One region of the Bradyrhizobium sp. Ash2021 genome, then DNA from elsewhere that is predicted to be linked to it. Evidence: predicted binding sites of a transcription regulator. Region 1 holds the regulator's gene; the other holds the start of a gene.
The links. Region 1 encodes LexA, which represses DNA repair genes until DNA is damaged. Its sites were predicted from a motif close to TGTTCNNNNTGTGTTCNG; they were not measured.

Region 1 (7,605 bases):
CGCGGATCGTCATCGGTGAAAACAGCAGGGTTCCCGACATGTTTTGTTTCCTCGCATCCCGGTCACCATGATCCCGGCGCGGTGCCAGCAGACGTTCTTTTATATTTTTATTGCTTCGCGGCGCTGTCGGTCTTGGCCTTCGGCTTAACGTGGGCAGTCTTGGCCGGGGCCTTCGGCGCATTGTCGCTGCGCACAGCACCCCAGGGGTCCGCGCTTTTCTGTTCCGGAATATTGCTTAGCGACCTCTTGTAGGCCTTCTCAGCCTCTTTGTCGGCCTCGATCTCCTGCGGCGACTTGCCCTTGTCGACGTCGCCATATCTGGGAACCGACTGCGACTGGGCATAGGCCGGCCCGGCCAGCAACGCGATAACGGCGACGGCGCCCAAGATTTTCATGCGTATTGCTCCCTCGACCTGCGCAGGCTCTCCACGAGAGCATATCATAGCGCGCGGCAAGTTCACGTGCAGCATTGAATAGCCGAAATTATGGAACGGCCAGGATGAGGCTGCGGCCGATACCGTCCAGCCATTGCCCGAATTGATCCGGTTTTGTAAACGACCGGGATGATCTCAAGCCTCGCCCCCAACTCCGCCGACGCGTTGCTGTTCGATCTCGGCCGCGTGGTGCTCGATATCGATTTCGGCAAGGCGCTGGCCTGCTGGGCCGGCCATGCCGGCCGTGCGCCGGCCGACCTTGCCGCGCGATTCGTCCGCGAAGCATCCTACCGGGATCACGAGGTCGGCAAGATCGAGGACGCGGCCTACTTTCAAAGCCTGCGCGACGCGCTCGGCATCGGCATTTCCGATGCCCAGTTCCTGGAGGGCTGGAACGCGATCTTTGCCGGCGAAATGCCGGGCATCGCACCGCTTTTGAAGCGCGCGGCGGCCCACCTGCCGCTTTACGCCTTCTCCAACACCAACCGGCCGCATGTCGCGCATTTCTCGAAAGCCTATGCCGATGTGCTCGGCCATTTCCGCGAAGTGTTTTTGTCATCGAGCATCGGGCTTCGAAAGCCCGATGCGGCAGCCTATGATCACGTGGTGAGAGCGATCGGCGTGCCCGCCGAACGCATCGTGTTCTTCGACGACGTTGCCGCCAATATCGAAGGCGCCCGGGCGCGCGGTCTGGTTGCGGTTCACGTGACATCGCCCGATGATGTCGTGAACGCGCTCGCTGCACTCGGAATTTAGGAGTTTGCCGTGGCCTTGATGCCGGTTGCCGATGCTCTCAGCGCGATCCTGGCGGGCGCAGAACCGTTGCCCGAAGAAATGGTCGCGCTCGATGCCGCCTGGCATCGCGTGCTCGCGCGCGACGTCGCGGCACGGCGCACCCAGCCGCCGCAGGCGATGTCGGCGATGGACGGCTATGCGGTGCGCGCGGCGGACGCCGGTGATCTCACCGCACGGCTGAAGGTGATCGGCGAGGTCGCGGCCGGCCGCCCGTTTGAGAAAAAGGTCGGCGCCAACGAGGCGGTGCGGATTTTCACCGGCGGCGTGATCCCCGACGGCGCCGATGCCGTCATCATCCAGGAAGACACGATTCGGGAAGATTCGGCAGTCGACGGCGACCACATCACCATCACGGAGGCCGCGAAAACCGGCCGGCACATCCGCCCCGCCGGCGTCGATTTCCGCGAGGGCGACGTGCTGCTTGCCGGGGGAAGCCGCCTCACCGATCGCGACCTCTCGCTCGCCGCCGGCATGAACTATCCGGAACTCGCCGTCCGCCGCCGCCCGAAGGTCGCGGTGCTGGCGACCGGCGACGAACTGGTGATGCCGGGCACCATCCCCGGCCCCGGCCAGATCGTCTATTCCAACGGGTATGCGCTCCGCGCGCTGGCGCGGGCCGAGGGCGCCGAGACCATCGACCTCGGCATCGCCGCCGACACGGTCGCGGCCACCACCGAGGGCATCCGCCGGGCCCGCGCATCCGGCGCGGACATCCTGATCACCACCGGCGGCGCCTCGGTCGGCGACCACGACCTCGTCAAGCAATCGCTGGAGGCGGAGCGCGTCACCATGGCGTTTTGGCGGATCGCGATGCGGCCGGGCAAACCGATGATGCATGGCCGGCTCGGCGCAATGCGGGTGATCGGCCTGCCCGGCAATCCCGTCTCCTCCTATGTCTGCGGTTTTCTGTTTCTGGTGCCGTTGATTCGGGCGCTGTCGGGCCGCGCCAGCGTCCATCACACCAGAGAAACGGCGCTGCTCGGCCGCGATCTCGCCGCCAACGACCAGCGCGAGGATTACTTGCGCGCCCGCCTCGAGGAGCGCGCCGACGGCACGCTGATTGCAACCCCGGTCACCCATCAGGACAGTTCGCTGCTCGGGAATCTCGCTGCGGCAAGGGCACTTGTGATACGTCCGCCGTTTGCACCCGCAGCCGGTGCCGGCGCGCCCTGCGAGCTCCTGCGTTTGCCGGAGTGAAGCGCCGGGCGGCACGTTCCGGCAAAACCGGGTCCCGTTCACCGGAAATTAAGTGGTTGCGGAACATGTATCGAACATATAGTGTCCGTTCATGATTTGTTTCGAGACCTTGTGTCTAGGAACGGGAGTTTCGGACTTCCGATATCAGGCTCCCGATCTCAGGGAATCGAACGACGCGACCAACCGGGGGAATGCTCGAGATGCTTACGCGCAAACAGTATGAACTTCTGCGTTTCATCAACGAAAGGCTGAAAGAGGCTGGCGTGCCGCCCTCCTTCGACGAGATGAAGGATGCGCTCGACCTGCGCTCGAAGTCCGGTATCCACCGACTCATCACCGCGCTGGAAGAGCGCGGCTTCATCCGCCGCCTGCCCAATCGCGCCCGCGCCATCGAGGTCATCAAGCTGCCCGAGCTGTCGGGCGGCGGTAACGGCAATGGCCGCCGCGGCTTCACCCCGAGCGTCATCGAAGGCACGCTGGGCAAGGTCCGCAGCTCCGGCGCCAGTGCTTCCGAGGACGACGGCAACCGCCCGGTCGCGGTGCCCGTGATGGGCCGGATCGCCGCCGGTACGCCGATCGAGGCGCTGCAGACCCGCAGCCATACCATCAGCGTGCCGCCGGACATGCTCGGCTCCGGCGAGCACTACGCGCTCGAAGTGCGCGGCGATTCCATGGTCGACGCCGGCATTCTCGACGGCGACATGGCGCTGATCCAGCGCAACGACACCGCCGACACCGGCGATATCGTGGTGGCGCTGATCGACGAGGAGGAAGCCACGCTGAAACGCTTCCGCCGCCGCGGCGCCTCGATCGCGCTCGAGCCCGCCAATACCTCCTATGAAGTCCGCATCCTGCCGCCGAATCGGGTCAGGATTCAGGGCAAGCTGATCGGGCTTTACCGGAAGTATTGAGACCGGAAGTATTGAGCGGACGCGCTGGTCCGCTTTCGATTCCCTGCAAGGGGCGGATTATCCACCCCTGATGGATGGTCCTTCGGCAATCGTAAGGATTATCCGCGGCCCAGTCCGGCGCTAGATCCTCAGCACGCAAGCAACGAAGCGCACCCGCTTCGTCGAAAATAGCGTGCAGCACGAGGAGACAACCATGCGCAAGACCATTTTGACGGTTCTGGTTTCGGCATTGATTGCCGCATCGACGTCGCAGTTCGCTTCAGCGGCCGAACGGCACCGCGCCAACAAGGCGAACCGCGTGGTGGCCGGCGGACAATACCGCAACGCCAACAATTCAGTCGACGCCCCCGCGCCGTCCGGCTGGGCCTATGGCGGCTTCTCGGCACCCGCCGGTCACTGATCAACTCGGCAACGACAAAGAGACCCCGGCGGAGTCGGGGCTTTTTTTTGCACGCACGGTTCGAACCGAGCGCGTGTTAGCGCGTTTGTGATCTGACAGGCCTACGCCAGCCGCACAATTGCCCACAAAAGCGCGTAAGCTGTCTCCACTCTGATAGAGGCCTGTTGCCTCAACAGGAGGCACGGGTCGGCTATCTCGAATGAGGAGCATCCGATGTGTGACTATAGTCTGCACGCTATGGCAACCCGCCCCGCCAAGGTCGGAGAGACGCTGATCACCACGACATTCCGCGGCACATCGACCCGCGGATTTGCATCAGAGAGCGAACCCAATGTCGCGGTCTGCATGCTTCCCGGCACCGAGCTGGCGTTTGCCGAAGACGTCAAATACGACAACCGGTGGATCTGGACCCGGACCGTCGGCTTCCGCGTCGGCAAGTTCAACATGATTGATCCGCATGTTCGGGAACGTCACCATGACGCGGTCGAGTTTCCGGACGGAAGCTTCGTGCTGGTGACGCAGCTCTGCGAGGGACAGCGGGTCAGCGTACTGCAATTGCCGGTGACGGTGACTCATCCGATCACCGAGCGCGCGGCTCCGGCTGTCGAAACGCGTCCGGCGACGTCGATCTCGATCGGCTGATCCTTCGCCGTCGGCTTCGGCCGGCGAGCGTTGCGACGCGCGGTGAGTGAAATCGTATTGGAGCGCCTCCGGTACGCAATCCGGAGGCGCAAAAAAGCTGTGTGTTGCCGAAACATGCCAAAGGGAGTGACCGGTGGTCACCAAGATCAGTTGGCAAAAAGCCGGGCACGTCACCGAGCCCGGCCGATACATGTTCAGATTCGGATGGCTTAACGTCGCAGCAGAAGACCTGGCGATCTGGGAACAATTTCCGGATGCGACGTTTACGCTGGTCCAGATGGCGGCGGCGGCGGACGGCATGGAGGAATTTCACCTCGGCGCGTTCGAAGTGCCGGCGCATCCCTTACCGGACAGACAGTAACAGCGCCCCCCATAGCGTTTTCGAAGAAAACCCGTCAAACCAAGGACTACTCGTCGTTTTCGAAGAAAACGCATCAAACGAGAGACTACTCATCCGCCTGCACATCGGCCTCCGCCGGCGTTGCATCGATAGCGCGCGGTGCAGCCAGGCGCGGCGCGAGGATCGTTGTCTCGGCCTCGCCGGCCATCCCCGGCGACCACGGCCGGTCGAGACCCCTGGGCTTGACCGCGTCGACAGTAAATCCGTCGCGGCTTCGCCGCAGCGCCAATGCGCCCTGCCGCCGCAGGCGCTCGAGACCCATGACCGAAGCGGCGCACGAAGCCGGCGGCTGCCGCGCGCTCACCACCAGCGCTGCGCGCTCGCAATCGTCGGCGAGAGCCTCAGGCCGCAGCGCCAGTGCGACCAACGCACTGCCGGCCGCCTCGGTCACGCAGCCCGCCTCATCGCATGAGACGCCCTCCGCCAGCGAGGCATCGGTCGAGAGGCGCGCGTCGGCATCCGCCGCCAGCCATTCCCTCACCAAAAAGGCATCCTTGGCCGTGCGCATCAGATGCAGCCGCCCATCTGCGCCGCGGACGCCGACATTGCGCCCATCGGCGGAAATCAGGATATCCGGCTGCGGCACCCTGATGGCCCACACCACCGCGACCAGCAGCAAAGCTGCCCCCGACCAGCGCAGCGGCGTGCGGAGCAGCCCGAACAGGATGATCGCAGCACTCGCCGTGATCAGCGGGCCGATGCCGAAGGCGGCCATGCGGCCGACCGCGCCGGGTAGCGCCGCGACCCATTGCGTCACCACGATCATCCAGTCGATGCCCGCTCCCATGATCGCCCAGAACACGCCGTCGAAACCGAACGGCATCGCAACCAGGCCGAGCAGCCCCGCCGGCATCACCACCGCCGACACCACCGGCATCGCGGCGAGATTGGCCAGCAGGCCGTACGGCGTCACGCGATGAAAGTGAAACGCGGCATAGGGCGTCGTCGCCAGCCCCGCCACCAGCGACGCCAGCACCAGCGTCATGATCTCCCGCCCGCCCCACAACGCGACCCTGGCGGCCGCCGAATTGTCGGGTGAAGCGAACAGACGCGGCATCCCGATCTGTATCAGCGCGACCAGGCCAAGCGTCGCCGCAAACGACATCTGAAAACTCGGATGCACCAGCGCCTCCGGCGCCATCGCCAGCACGATCATCGCGGCGACGGCGAGCGTGCGGAAGGTGATGGCGCGTCGGTCGACCAGGACCGCGATCAACACCACCGCCGTCATGAAGAACGATCGTTGCGTCGCGACCTCGGCGCCAGACAGCAAGAGATAGAACGCCGCGGCGACCAATGCTGCCGCCGCCGACCATTTCTTGATCGGAAAACCCGTGGCGAGCGCGGGGAACAACGCCAGCAGCGCGCGGACCGCAAAGAACACCACACCGGCGACGACGGCCATGTGATAGCCCGATATCGACAGCACATGGCCGAGGCCGGAAATGAACATCGCATCATTGACGGGCTCCGAGATCGCGTCGCGGCGGCCGGTGAGCAGCGCGGTGGCGATGGCGCGTTTGTCGCCCTCCAGGACGTTGCGGATGCGCGCGTCGATCGCGTCGCGCAAGCCCTGCATGAAGGCGGCGTAGCCGAGCAAAAGGCCGCCGCTGGCCGGCGGCTCCTTTGCCTTGATGGCCCCCATCACAAAGCCGGAGGCGCCGATGCCCTGAAAATACAGGTCGCGGCCGAAATCGTAGGAACCCGGCCGCAAGGGTGCGAGCGGCGGCTGCAGCCGCGCCTTCAATTCGACAAAGCTGCCGACATCGGGCGCGGTGCCCTTCTTCACCGACAGCCGCACGCGCTCCAGTTTGGTCTGTCCGCGCGGGCTCTCCATCGTCGCGACGCGCAGCACAAAACGGTCGGTACGCTCGCGGATGTCGCGGGTTTCGACAAAACCCGTCAGCGCCACGGAAAACATCGGCCGCGCCAGCACGCCATGCGCGATCCGCGCGGTCTTCCAGGTCGCAACTGCAAAGCCCGCCGCGACCGCGGCGATCATGACCGCGGCGGGAAACATCTTTTTCCGCCGCAGCAGCACCGCCACCGCGCACAGCGCGATCGCGACGATGGCCGCGACCGACAACACCGGCTCATGGTCGGCGGCAAAATAGAAGGCGATGCCGGTGCCGAAGGCGATGGGCACCCAGGGCAACAAACGGCCGGCGCCGGCCTCCGCGCGTACCCATTGGCGCAGCGTTTCGGCGAACGCCGGCCAAGCGCTCGGGCGCGACGGGACATAGCCGCCCGCCTGCGCCAACTGGCGCGGCGGCCAGGTGCCGGCATAGCCTCGCCTGCCGCCCGGCGTACTGCCCTGCTCCGACACTAACGTTACACCTTACGATCACCTGGCAGGGCCAAGGCTACCGGAAGGTGTTAGTCCCGGGATAGCGGAACAGATGCAGAATACGGAGGAAATGCTGACGTCAGCGATGATCTCTTCCGCCTGCCTCAGGCCGATTGAGCCGAAAGTCTCATAAGCCACCAGTCCCATTAGGATTAAACTGCTGTCGCGCCTCTGCTCTCGGCCAGACGGGACAGAGGCAACGTTGGCTCGCGGTATGAAGGCCGCTGGAGCTCTCAGGTAGTTCAAGGCTTCCCTGAGACCAGGCGTTGCGGACGCAACTCGCAATTCCCGCCCGTACCGTCGCGCATCAAGCGTACTCCGCGAGCGAATAGCGCTGAAAAACGCGAGGAGAAGCCTTTGAATTAACGGGAGCAGCACATGGCAATTCAGATACCGAGTGATTTTCGCCGCGTGATTGTCGCTGCGTCGGTGGGAAACGTCATCGAATGGTATGACTTCTATATCTTTGGCAGCCTGGC
Region 2 (7,605 bases), 3.5 Mb from region 1:
GTCTAACCGCGTGCCACTTCCTGCAGCCGATCGAGATAGAGCGACCAGCGCTCGCCGTGAACGGGTATTGTTACGTCGGGAAGGCCGCTATGGCGCAGGCGCAGCAGCGTCCCGCCATCCCTTTGCTCAAGCTCAATCTCGACCAGCGATTCACCGGGCGGTGTCAGGGCAAGGTTCGGGTCGACCGAGTCCCAGCCCCAGGTGAAGGCAACCCGGCGGGGACGCGTCACTTCCGTATATGTACCACGCGCGATATTGCCGGGACTGACTTCAACTTGAAAGCGCCCGCCGGCGTGCGGTTCTAGCGCATGGAAAATTCCGATCCACTGTGACATTAGTTTTGGGTCAACAAGAAAGCCGAACACGGTCTCGGGCGATGCGTCGATGAAGATCTGCCGCTCGATGGCTCTGCTCTCGCCAGTCATTGCGATTTGCTCTTTCGCTCGGCTGCCTCGGCGACATCCCGCAGCTGAGCGAGACGATCGTCCCAGAAGGCCGCTAGCTCTGCTCGCAGCCGTGCTACGGAATTGCGGTTGGCACGATAGAGCCTCCGCGTGCCTTCGGGTCGGACAGAGACCAAGTCGCTGTCGCGCAACACGCCAAGATGCTGAGACACCGCTGGACGCGTCATCGCGAACCTCGCCGCGATTTCGCCGGCCGTCCGCTCCTCGCGCCACACCAGCGCCAAGATTTGGCGGCGCGTGCCGTCAGCCAACGCTCGCAGCATCACATCCATGCGCATATCGTTAGAATTTTCTAACGTAAGTGTCAACTTACAATAAGAAAAGCCATTGTTGCCCGGATGGACGACGTTGCCCGGATGGACGACACGACACACCGCCCGCCTTGACTCTCCGGCCCCAAATCCCGAAAAAGCCTCCCCAAATTGCCGTCACAAGCATCCGCCCAAGGAAAACCTCATGTCCCTGTCCGCCCTCGAATCCACCGTCAACACCGCGTTCGATGCCCGCGACGGCATCTCGACCGCGACCAAGGGCGAGGTTCGCGACGCCGTGGATCATGCGCTCGAACTGCTCGACAAAGGCGAGGCGCGCGTCGCCGAGCGCGAGGCCGGCGGCAAGTGGAAGGTCAATCAGTGGCTGAAGAAGGCGGTGCTGCTGTCATTCCGCCTCAACGACATGAGTTCGATTCCGGGTGGCCCGGGCAAGGCGGCGTGGTGGGACAAGGTGCCCTCGAAATTCGAGGGCTGGGGCGAGAACCGTTTTCGCGACGCCGGTTTTCGCGCGGTGCCGGGCGCCATCGTGCGCCGTTCGGCCTTCATCGCCCGCAACGTGGTGCTGATGCCGTCCTTCGTCAATCTCGGCGCCTATGTCGATGAATCGACCATGATCGACACCTGGTCGACGGTCGGCTCCTGCGCCCAGATCGGCAAGCGCGTTCATATCTCCGGCGGCGTCGGCATCGGCGGCGTGCTGGAGCCGTTGCAGGCCGAGCCCGTGATCATCGAGGACGATTGCTTCATCGGCGCGCGAAGCGAAGTCGCCGAAGGCGTGATCGTGCGCAAGGGCGCGGTGCTGGCGATGGGCGTGTTCCTCGGGGCTTCCACCAAGATCGTCGATCGCGACACCGGCGAGACCTTTATCGGCGAGGTCCCGGAATATGCCGTGGTGGTGCCCGGCACCTTGCCGGCCCGGCCGCTGAAGAACGGCCAGCCCGGTCCCTCCACCGCCTGCGCCGTGATCGTCAAGCGCGTCGACGAGCGCACCCGGGCCAAAACCAGCATTAACGAGCTGTTGCGGGACTAGGTTTCGAACCAAAATCGCTCGGCTGCGACCAATCTACCGGACTGCGGGGGGAGCATTTGCCGCCGTCCAGAGGTTGCGATGGACTACGCCGCGTTCCTTCTCAGTTTCGACGGCCGCATCAACCGCGCCAAACTCTGGTGGACGGGGCTGACCATCGTTTGCTGGATGCTGCTGCTGTGCGCGCTGATGTTCGCGGTCGCCGGCGCCTTCGGTATCGCGCGCAGCAAGTCCTTCGGTTTCGGCACCGACGACATCTTTGGCATTCTCGATCCCGTATCGCTACGTTCGTTGTCGTCGGCCGATGTCCTGCCGCTGTGCTTCAAGGCGGTCGGAACGCCGCTGTTCCTGTGGGTCTATGTCGCCGCCTCGATCAAGCGGCTGCATGATCGCGACAAAAGCGCCTGGTAGATGGTCCCGTTTTTCGTCGTCCCCGGTCTCTTCAACCAGTTCGAGGATCAGCTCGGCGACTCCTACCCGGTGCTGTTCCTCAGCTTGATCGCATCTGCCGTCTGGCTGTGGGGAGTCATTGAGATATATCTTCTGAGAGGAACGAAAGGGCCCAACCGGTTCGGCCCTGACCCGCTGGCGCCGGGGGCGCCGCGCGACACAAGGCCGCACTGGGACCAGCAAAGCGAGCTGGAATTTGTTCCGCACAGCGCTGGCCCATCGCCGGGACCTCATGTTAAGCGGGGGCATGAATGATGCCGTTTCCATTACCCGCGACCTGGTCCGCTGCCCGTCGGTCACGCCGGCCGATGCCGGCGCGCTCGGCGTTCTCGAAACACGCCTGAAAGCCGCCGGCTTCGAGGTGCACCGCGTCACCTTCTCCGAGCCCGGCACCGCCGATATCGACAACCTCTATGCCCGCATCGGCAACACGGCGCCGCACCTCACCTTTGCCGGCCATACCGACGTGGTGCCGCCCGGCGACGAGGCGGCATGGAGCCATGGCGCCTTCTCCGGCGAGGTCAAGGACGGCTTTCTCTATGGCCGCGGCGCCGTCGACATGAAGGGCGGCATCGCCTGCAGCGTCGCCGCCGTACTGGATTATCTCGCCGACAATGGCGGCAAGCCAAAAGGCTCGATCTCTTTTCTGATCACCGGCGACGAGGAAGACATCTCCGTCAACGGCACCATCAAGCTCTTGCAGTGGGTCGCCGCGCGGGCCGAGAAATTCGACCATTGCGTGCTCGGCGAGCCCTCCAATGTCGAAGTGCTGGGCGACTGCATCAAGGTCGGCCGCCGCGGCTCGCAGTCGGGCACGCTGGTTGTCGACGGCGTGCAGGGCCACGTCGCCTATCCGCATCGGGCGGCGAACCCGGTGCCGGATATTTCGCGATTGATCGTGGCACTCAGCGACGAGCCGCTCGACCACGGCAGCGCCCAGTTCCAGGCCTCGAATCTCGAATTCACTTCCGTCGATGTCGGCAATGCCGCCAGCAACGTGATCCCAGGGCAGGCGCGCGCGAAATTCAACATCCGCTTCAACGACAATCACACCCAGGATACGCTGCGCAAGCTGGTCGACGAGCGTCTCGAGAAGGCCGCCGGCAACCGCATCCGAGCGCGGATCGTGTGGGAGCCTTCCAACTCCAACGTCTTCGTCACAAAACCCGGGCCGTTCACCGATCTCGCGGTTGCGGCGATCGAGGAAGTCACCGGCCGCAAGCCGGAACTAAGCACCAGCGGCGGCACCTCGGACGCGCGCTTCATCTCAAGCTATTGTCCGGTGATCGAATTCGGCCTGGTCGGCCAGACCATGCACCAGATCAACGAGCGCACGCCGGTGTCGGATCTGGAAAAACTGACGAAGATCTATCGCGGCGTGCTGGATCGGTATTTCGGGTGAGCCTCTTCTCCCTCGCCCCGCTCTTGCGGGGAGAGGGTTGGGATGAGGGGCTGCTTCAACAAACACCGAATACGCGGTGAGTCCCCCTCACCCGAAGCCTTCGGCTTCGACCTCTCCCCGCAAGCGGGGCGAGGTGAAGAGCCCGGCTATGACGGTTGAGAGAGCATTAATACTCCACCCGCACCAGATACAATCCCTCCGGCGGCGCGACGGGGCCGCAGGCGGCGCGGTTGCGGGCGGCGAGCGCGGCGGCGAGATCGTCGGCGCTCCAGCGGCCTTCGCCGACCCAGACCAGCGATCCCACCATCGAACGCACCTGGCTGTGCAGGAACGAGCGCGCCGAGGTCAGGATGGAAACGGCGTCGCCATCCCTGACAACGTCGAGCTGGTCGAGCGTCTTCTCCGGCGATTTCGCCTGGCACTCGGTGTCGCGAAACGTCGTGAAATCGTGCTTGCCAATCAGCCGCTGCGCTGCGGCGTGCATCGCATCCGTATCGAGATGTCGCGGCAGCCGCCAGGTTCGCCCGATATCGAGGGCGAGGTTCGCTCTGGTGTTGGTAATGCGATAACGGTAATGCCGTTTCTTCGCGGAAAATCGCGCCTCGAAATCGTCGGGCACGATTTCGGCCGACAGCACGCCGATCGGATGCGGCCGCAAATGCGCGTTCAAGCCATCGCGAAAACGGCCCGGCGGAAAATGCTTTGCGATGTCGCAATGCGCGACCTGCGCCAGCGCATGCACGCCGGCGTCGGTGCGGCCGGCGCCGTGCACGCGAACCTGCTCGCCGCAGATCGCCTTGACCGCGGCTTCCAGCGCGCCCTGCACCGTGGCGCCATTGTCCTGGATCTGCCAGCCGCAGAACGGCGTTCCGTCATATTCGATGATGAGTTTGTAACGGGGCATCAGGCGAGCCGCGCCGGCGGCCTGAGCGGCGTGCCGCGCAAAAAATCCGCAGCTTTCATCGGCGCCTTGCCGGCGCGCTGCAGTTCAATAATCCGGACGGCGCCCTCGCCGCAGGCGATCCCGAGGCGGTCGTCCAGCACGGCGCCCGGCGCGCCCGCGCCGTTTGCCGGTTCGCATCGCAGGATTTTGACGCGGGCCGGTTCACTATCGGTCGCGATCTCGCACCACGCGCCCGGAAACGGCGACAGCCCGTGAATGTGGCGCAATACGGCACCCGCCGGCTGGTTCCAGTCGATCCGCGCCTCGGCCTTGTCGATCTTGGCGGCGTAGGTCACGCCGTGTTCGCTCTGCTTTGTCAGTTGCAGCTTGCCGCGTTCCAGCGCGCCCATCGCGCGCACCATCAGATCGGCGCCGAGCGGCGCCAGTGCGTCGTGCAGATCGGCGGCCGTCATCTTATCCGTAATGGTCAGCCGTTCCGCCATCGCGACATCGCCGGTGTCGAGGCCGACATCCATTTTCATCACCATCACGCCGGTCTCGGCGTCGCCCGCCATGATAGCCCGGTTGATCGGGGCCGCGCCGCGCCAGCGCGGCAGCAGCGACGCGTGCAGATTGAAGCAGCCAAGCGGGGGCGTATCCAGGATGGCCTGCGGCAGGATCATGCCGTAGGCGACGACCACGGCAGCATCCGCACGATGCGCGCGGAAATCATCCAGCGCTTCAGGGATTTTCAGCGTCGAAGGCGTCAACACGGGAATGCCGAGCCGCCGCGCCTGCTGTTCGACAGGGGTTGGCTGCAGCTTCATGCCGCGCCCGGCCGGTTTTGCGGCACGGGTATAGACGGCCGCGATCTCATGGCCGTGCGCCATCAGCTCCAGCAGCGTCGGCACCGCGAAGTCGGGCGTGCCCATGAAGATCAAGCGGAGAGGCATTGCGCGGAAAATTCCTTTGAACCGAACATCAAGATAAAGAGCGTCATCCTGAGGTGCGAGCACTTCGCGAGCCTCGAAGGATGCGCGGACAAGAAAGAACGTCGCTTGTGTCTGCCGTCGCCCTTCGAGGCTACGGCGCCAGGAGGCGCCTTCGCACCTCAGGGTGACGGCACTTTCGTTGGTGCGAGGCCGAGCCTACTCCGCCGCGCGCTTGGCGGCTTTGGTGAACTTCTTCAGCACGCGGTCGCGCTTCAGCTTCGACAAATAATCCACGAACAGCACGCCGTTGAGGTGATCGATCTCGTGCTGGATGCAGGTCGCGAACAGGCCGTCCGCATCCTCCTCGTGCAGCTTGCCGTCGAGATCGGTGAAGCGCACGCGCACCCGCGCCGGCCGCTCGACCTCCTCGTAATATTCGGGGATCGACAGGCAGCCCTCCTCGTAGACCGACAATTCCTCCGACGAGAAGATGATCTCCGGATTGATGAAGACCCGCGGCTGCGGCTTGGTCTCGCCGTCCTCGGCCTTCTTGGCGAGATCCATGGTGATCAGCCGCAACGGCTGCGCGACCTGGATCGCCGCAAGGCCGATCCCGGGGGCGTCATACATGGTCTCGAACATGTCGTCGGCGAGCTTGCGGATCTCCGCCGTCACCTTTTCGACGGGCTTGGAAACGAGCCGCAACTGCTTGTCCGGCAGGATGATGATTTCTCTTAAGGCCATAGCGGGCGATTTAAGCTGCTGATTTGCCGGGGTCAATGCGCGGAGGAACCCGTTAACCCCGGCTTAACCATGATTTTTTAGGCCGCGTTAACCACGAAAATTTACCTGCCATTTACCATAAATGTTCCCTCTTCGTTCGCGCAAACCCGCGAATCGGCTACAAGCAGGCCATGAACGAGATTATTTTTGTCATCGGCGACTGGCCGATCCGCACCATTGACGCGCTGATCGGCTTTGGCGCGCTCGCCCTTGTCCTGCTTCTGGTGATCGCCATCGTGATCGCGCGCTCCGGCCGCCGCGGCGCGGAACTGGCGATGGCGCAGGCGATCCGCGCCGACGAACTCGAGGAACGCCTGAGCGAGATGCTGCAGGCGCAGAACGTGGCCACCGGCCGGGTCGATGCGATGGGACAGGCGCTGGCCCGCCGCCAGGCCGAAATGGCGCGCGCCGTCAACGAGCGGCTGGATTCGGTGACCCACCGCGTCGGCCAGTCGATGGAAGCGACCACGCGCAACACCATGGACAGTCTGCGCGTGCTGCACGAGCGGCTCGGCATTATCGACAATGCGCATAAAAATCTCACCGAGCTGACGTCACAAGTGACCACGCTACGCGACGTGCTCGCCAACAAGCAGTCGCGCGGCGCGTTCGGCCAGGCGCGGATGGAAGCGATCGTCCAGGACGGCATGCCGAAGGGCAGTTACGAATTCCAGTTCACGCTCTCGACCGGCAAGCGGCCGGACTGCGTGGTGTTCCTGCCCGACCAGCGCCCGCTGTGCATCGACGCGAAATTTCCGCTGGAAGCGATGACCGCGCTGCACGACGCACGCACCGACGAGGAAAAGAAATACGCCACGCAGCGGCTGCGCAATGACGTGATGAAGCATGTCAGCGACATCGCCGAGAAATATCTGATTGCGGGCGAGACCCAGGACACCGCGCTGATGTTCGTGCCGTCGGAATCGGTTTATGCCGAGATTCACGACGGCTTCGACGACGTGATCCAGAAGGCCTATCGCGCCCGCGTGGTGCTGGTATCGCCGTCGCTGTTGATGCTGGCGATTCAGGTGATGCAGCAGATCCTCAAAGACGCGCGGATGCGCGACGCCGCCGACCAGATCCGCACCGAGGTGCTCAACCTCGGCGACGATCTCGGCCGCCTGCGCGACCGCGTGCTGAAGCTGCAAAAGCATTTTGGCGACGTCAACGAGGACGTCCGGCAAATCCTGATCTCCGCCGACAAGATCGAAAAACGCGCCGGGCGGATCGAGGAACTGGATTTCAGCAAGACCGAGACGCCGGTGGAACTCCCGCGCATCGTCAAGAGCGGCGCGCCGGAGCTGTTCCCCGCGCCGCGCAAGCTGCAGGCGGGTGAGTAGTATCTTCCCTTCTCCCCTTGCGGGAGAAGGTGCCCATAGGTCCAAACCGGCT

Region 2: the regulator LexA is predicted to act here: its motif matches at 6,297-6,314, upstream of NL528_RS42060 (DNA recombination protein RmuC).

What each region holds. Positions count from the first base shown of each region.
Region 1 is NZ_CP100604.1:5,289,312-5,296,916, forward strand. Features, by position in the region: gene NL528_RS25440 (hypothetical protein) at 1-40, opposite strand, end outside; gene NL528_RS25445 (hypothetical protein) at 108-395, opposite strand; gene NL528_RS25450 (HAD-IA family hydrolase) at 564-1,190, shown strand; gene glp (gephyrin-like molybdotransferase Glp) at 1,200-2,426, shown strand; gene lexA (transcriptional repressor LexA) at 2,627-3,337, shown strand; gene NL528_RS25465 (hypothetical protein) at 3,531-3,737, shown strand; gene NL528_RS25470 (hypothetical protein) at 3,951-4,379, shown strand; gene NL528_RS25475 (hypothetical protein) at 4,513-4,740, shown strand; gene NL528_RS25480 (ComEC/Rec2 family competence protein) at 4,826-7,105, opposite strand; gene NL528_RS25485 (MFS transporter) at 7,505-7,605, shown strand, end outside.
Region 2 is NZ_CP100604.1:8,739,393-8,746,997, forward strand. Features, by position in the region: gene NL528_RS42020 (SRPBCC family protein) at 3-425, opposite strand; gene NL528_RS42025 (metalloregulator ArsR/SmtB family transcription factor) at 422-838, opposite strand; gene dapD (2,3,4,5-tetrahydropyridine-2,6-dicarboxylate N-succinyltransferase) at 921-1,766, shown strand; gene NL528_RS42035 (DUF805 domain-containing protein) at 1,845-2,174, shown strand; gene dapE (succinyl-diaminopimelate desuccinylase) at 2,461-3,615, shown strand; gene truA (tRNA pseudouridine(38-40) synthase TruA) at 3,782-4,519, opposite strand; gene fmt (methionyl-tRNA formyltransferase) at 4,519-5,451, opposite strand; gene def (peptide deformylase) at 5,647-6,174, opposite strand; gene NL528_RS42060 (DNA recombination protein RmuC) at 6,345-7,553, shown strand.